2 regions of the Streptomyces sp. NPDC002446 genome follow, and region 1 is predicted to be linked to the other one. Evidence: riboswitches for the same ligand, from Rfam matches in the RefSeq annotation. Region 1 holds a riboswitch; the other holds the start of a gene.
The links. A riboswitch is a leader RNA that binds a small molecule or an ion and turns the genes downstream of it on or off. The one in region 1 is predicted to bind ZMP and ZTP.

Region 1 (2,194 bases):
GGCCGCCCGCAGCAGCCGGGCCGTCGCGGCGCCGATGCCCGTACCGCCGCCCGTCACGATGACAACGCGCTGTTCCGCCATGGCCGTTCCGCCTCCGGATGCTGATCGCTCGGTCCTCCCGCGATCATACGGACGGCAGGCACCGCACGGCCGCCCGCTTCCGGCCGCAATGGCGCCCCGTCAGACCGCCTGCAGCTGACGGGTCGCGGCCTCGACGGTCTGGGTCAGCAGGGTGGCGATCGTCATCGGGCCGACACCGCCGGGGACCGGGGTGATCAGGGAGGCCCGGGCGCTCGCCGAGTCGAAGTCCACATCGCCCACGTTGCCGGGGTTGGAGCCGGCGTCGATGACGACGGCGCCGGGCTTGATGTGTTCGCCGGTGAGGAGGCGGGGCCGGCCGACGGCGGCGACGAGGATGTCGGCCTGCCGGGTGATCGACGCCAGGTCGGCGGTGCGGGAGTGGCAGTAGCTGACGGTGGCGTTGCGGCCGAGCAGCAGCATCCCGACGGGCTTGCCGAGGATCGCGCTGCGGCCGACCACGACGGCGTGCTTGCCGGCCAGTTCGACCTCGTAGTGGTCGAGGAGCCGGAGGATGCCGGCCGGCGTGCAGGAGGCGAAGCCGTCACCGCCGAAGCTCATGGTGGCGAAGGAGTGGAAGGTGACGCCGTCGACGTCCTTCTCGGGGGCGATGGCCTCGAACGCGGCGCGCTCGTCGATGTGCGGGCCGACGGGGTGCTGGAGCAGGATGCCGTGGACCCCGGGGTCGTCGGAGAGCGCGGTGACGGTGTCGACCAGCTCCGCGGTCGTGGTCGTGGCGGGCAGGGCGACATGCCGCGACCGGATCCCGGCCTTCTCGCAGCGGGCGCGCTTCATACGGACGTACATCGCCGAGGCGGGGTCGTCGCCGACGAGCACGGTGGCCAGGGTGGGGGTCTGTCCGGTCTGCCGGGTGAGGGCCGCCGCGCGTTCCGCGGCCTGTTCGACGATGCTGCGGGCCAGTGCGCTGCCGTCCATGAGGCGGGCGGTCTGGGACATCGGATGCTCCTGAGCGTCGTGACGGATCGCCCAGGCGCGCGGCACTGGCCTCGTATGGCCGGGCCGCTCCCCGGTGGTACTCCACCCAAGCGCCAGTCACGGCCCGCCGTCCACTGTAATCGACGCCGGGATGCCCTTGAAGACCGGCGTCAGGCGCCCCCGTGTCCTGGTGCCGGGGTGGGCGTGGTGGCCTCCCATTGGCTGAGGATGCCGTCCCAGTCGTGCTGGGCGGTGGTGATGGCGCTGGCGTCCCATGTGGGAGCGGAGTGCTGCTGTTGCCCGTCGTACGCCTGGTAGTCCTGGTAGCCCTGGTACTCCTGATGGCTCCGGTAATCCGTGTGGTTCTGATAGCTCGGGTACGACTGCTGTCTCCAGGCTTCGTGCTCGTACTGGGGCTGCGACGGTCGCTCCCGCCAGGGCAGATGGGCGGTGTCGTGCTGCTGGGTGGGCGGGAGCGTGGCCATCCGGCGGTGGCGGCCCAACCGGTCCTGCGGCGGTGCCGGCGGGGCGGTCTGGCGGCCGTCGGCGGACAGCTGCTGGGCGCGGGCCACGAGGAACCGGACGTCGAGACCGAGTTCGGTGGCGAGGGCCGTGAGATCGACTCCGGTGTGCCAGCTGCTCATCAGGACCGCGTCGAGGGCGGGCGCCCAGGTCGGTTCGGTGACCTGCGCGGCGGCGGCCGGAGGCGGGGCGGCCGCGGGCGTCGGCGTGGGCGCGGTGGCGTGGCCCGCCGGGACCTGGCCGGGCGCCGCGGGCTGGCCCGGCGCGACGGGCTGGCCCGCGGGGTGGCCGGGCGCGACGGGCTGGCCCGCGGCGGGGTGGCCGGGTGCGGTGGGGTGGGCGGCGGCCTGCTGCGCGGCGGGCGGCTCCTGGGCGGGGGGCTGCTCGGGCACGGGAGGCTGCTCACGGGGCGGCGCGGGCTGGGACAGCAGGCTCTTGGCGACCGCGCGGGCGTCTTCCTTGCCCACCGTGCGGCGGGCCAGGCGCACTTCGCGTTCGTCCAGGCCGAGCAGGTCGGCCACCACCGCATCGCTGCCCACGGTCACGGCGAAGGCGGCCAGGGTCCGCGAGCGGCGGACCTCGGCCTCGTCGAGGAGTCCCTGCGTCCGGCGGACCTCGTCATCGCTGCTGCAAAACGCCTGTGCGAGTACCGCATGGC
Region 2 (2,194 bases), on a different contig from region 1:
AGCATCGCGATGACCTCCAGCGCCACCGCGCAGGCGAGCGGGTTCCCGCCGAACGTCGAGCCGTGCTCGCCGGGCGCGTAGACGCCGAGCACCTCGCGCGAGGAGACCACCGCCGACACCGGCACGACTCCGCCGCCCAGCGCCTTGCCCAGTACGTACATGTCGGGCACCACGCCCTCGTGCTCGCAGGCGAAGGTCCGGCCCGTCCGGCCCAGCCCCGACTGGATCTCGTCCGCGATGAACAGCACGTTCCGGCGGCGGGTCAGCTCCTGCACGCCCGCCAGATAGCCCGGCGGCGGCACCAGCACGCCCGCCTCGCCCTGGATCGGCTCCAGGAGGACGGCGACGGTGCGGTCGTCGATGGCCGCCTCCAGCGCCGCCAGGTCGCCGTAGGGGACGATCTCGAAGCCGGGGGTGTACGGGCCGAAGCCGGCGCGGGCCTCGGGGTCGGTGGAGAAGGAGACGATGGTCGTGGTGCGGCCGTGGAAGTTGTTCTCCGCGACGATGATCTTGGCCTGGCCGTCCGGGACGCCCTTGACCTGGTAGCCCCACTTGCGGGCCGTCTTCACGGCCGTCTCGACCGCCTCGGCGCCGGTGTTCATCGGTAGCACCAGCTCCATCCCGCACAGCTCGGCCAGCTCGGCGCAGAAGTCCGCGAACCGGTCGTGGTGGAAGGCGCGTGAGGTGAGCGTGACCCGCTCCAGCTGGGCCCTGGCGGCGTCCAGCAGACGGCGGTTGCCGTGCCCGAAGTTCAGCGCGGAGTACCCGGCGAGCAGGTCCAGATAGCGCCGGCCCGCCACGTCCGTCATCCAGGCGCCCTCGGCGGTGGCCACGACGACGGGGAGCGGGTGGTAGTTGTGCGCGCTGTGGGCTTCGGCGGCGGCGATGCTGCGTTCCGTGGACGTCACCGTGACTCCGTTTCGGTAGACCGTACGGGACATCCGGGTCATATGCCCCGAGGTGTCCCTCTATATTGCCGCGTGGGTGGTTTGCGCGGAAGGTGTGGGGGCGGGTGGAAGGTGTGGCGGCGGGCGGAAGATGTGGCGGTGGAAGGTGTGGCGGGCGGAACGTGTGGCGGCGGTCCGCGCGCTTCCGGCACCGGCGCGCAGGGCGGTTGTCTAGACTCAGCGGTGCGCATCGCGACTGGCGTACGGGGAATCGACCCCGAGGGAGCGGTGCGCGGACACCATCACGCGGTGCCGCCCGCCTGGGCACCCGGGACCCGACCGGAGAACCGATCGAGCGCCCCGGAGGACGCCATGTCACAGCCCCTCACGTCCCAGCCCCTCTCCCATCCCGCGCTGCACGCCGCCGACCCCGAACTGGCCGCTCTCGTCGGCGCAGAGGAGCAGCTCCAGGCCGACACCCTGCGGCTGATCCCCAGCGAGAACTACGTCTCCGCCGCCGTCCTGGAAGCCACCGGCACCGTCCTGCAGAACAAGTACAGCGAGGGGTACGCGGGCCGTCGCTACTACGAAGGCCAGCAGAACATCGACCGCGTCGAGACGCTGGCCGTCGAGCGCGCCAAGGCCGTCTTCGGCGTCGAACACGCCAACGTCCAGCCGTACTCCGGCTCGCCCGCCAACCTCGCCGCATACCTGGCCTTCGCCGAGCCCGGCGACACCGTGCTGGGCATGGCGCTGCCGATGGGCGGCCACCTCACCCACGGCTGGGGCGTCTCGGCGACCGGCACGTGGTTCCGCGGCGTCCAGTACGGCGTACGCGCCGACAGCGGGCTCATCGACTTCGACGAGGTGCGCGACCTCGCCCGCAAGGAACGCCCGAAGATCATCTTCTGTGGCGGTACGGCCGTCCCGCGCACCATCGACTTCGCCGCCTTCGGGGAGATCGCCCGCGAGACCGGCGCCGTGCTCGTCGCGGACATCGCCCACATCGCGGGCCTGATCGCGGGCGGCGCCCACCCGTCCCCCGTCCCGCACGCGGACGTGATCTCCACGACCACCCACAAGACCCTGCGCGGGCCGCGCGGCGCGATGCTGATGTCCCGGGCGAGCCACGCCAAGGCCCTCGACAAGGCCGTCTTCCCGGGCCTGCAGGGCGGCCCGCACAACCACACCACCGCCGCCATCGCGGTCGCCCTGCGCGAGGCCGCCGCGCCCGCCTTCCGGGACTACGCGCACGCCGTCGTCGCCAACGCCAGGGCGCTCGCCGAGGCGCTGCTGGCCCGCGGCTT

Region 2: another riboswitch for ZMP and ZTP. It lies ahead of ACWD6P_RS13795 (serine hydroxymethyltransferase); the one in region 1 lies ahead of ACWD6P_RS16915 (bifunctional 5,10-methylenetetrahydrofolate dehydrogenase/5,10-methenyltetrahydrofolate cyclohydrolase).

What each region holds. Positions count from the first base shown of each region.
Region 1 covers NZ_JBSFYC010000026.1:7,165-9,358, reverse strand. Annotated here, with positions in the region: gene ACWD6P_RS16920 (SDR family NAD(P)-dependent oxidoreductase) at 1-81, opposite strand, end outside; gene ACWD6P_RS16915 (bifunctional 5,10-methylenetetrahydrofolate dehydrogenase/5,10-methenyltetrahydrofolate cyclohydrolase) at 181-1,035, opposite strand; ZMP/ZTP riboswitch at 1,057-1,145, opposite strand; gene ACWD6P_RS16910 (hypothetical protein) at 1,185-2,194, opposite strand, start outside.
Region 2 covers NZ_JBSFYC010000019.1:25,448-27,641, reverse strand. Annotated here, with positions in the region: gene rocD (ornithine--oxo-acid transaminase) at 1-941, opposite strand, end outside; ZMP/ZTP riboswitch at 1,130-1,220, shown strand; gene ACWD6P_RS13795 (serine hydroxymethyltransferase) at 1,260-2,194, shown strand, end outside.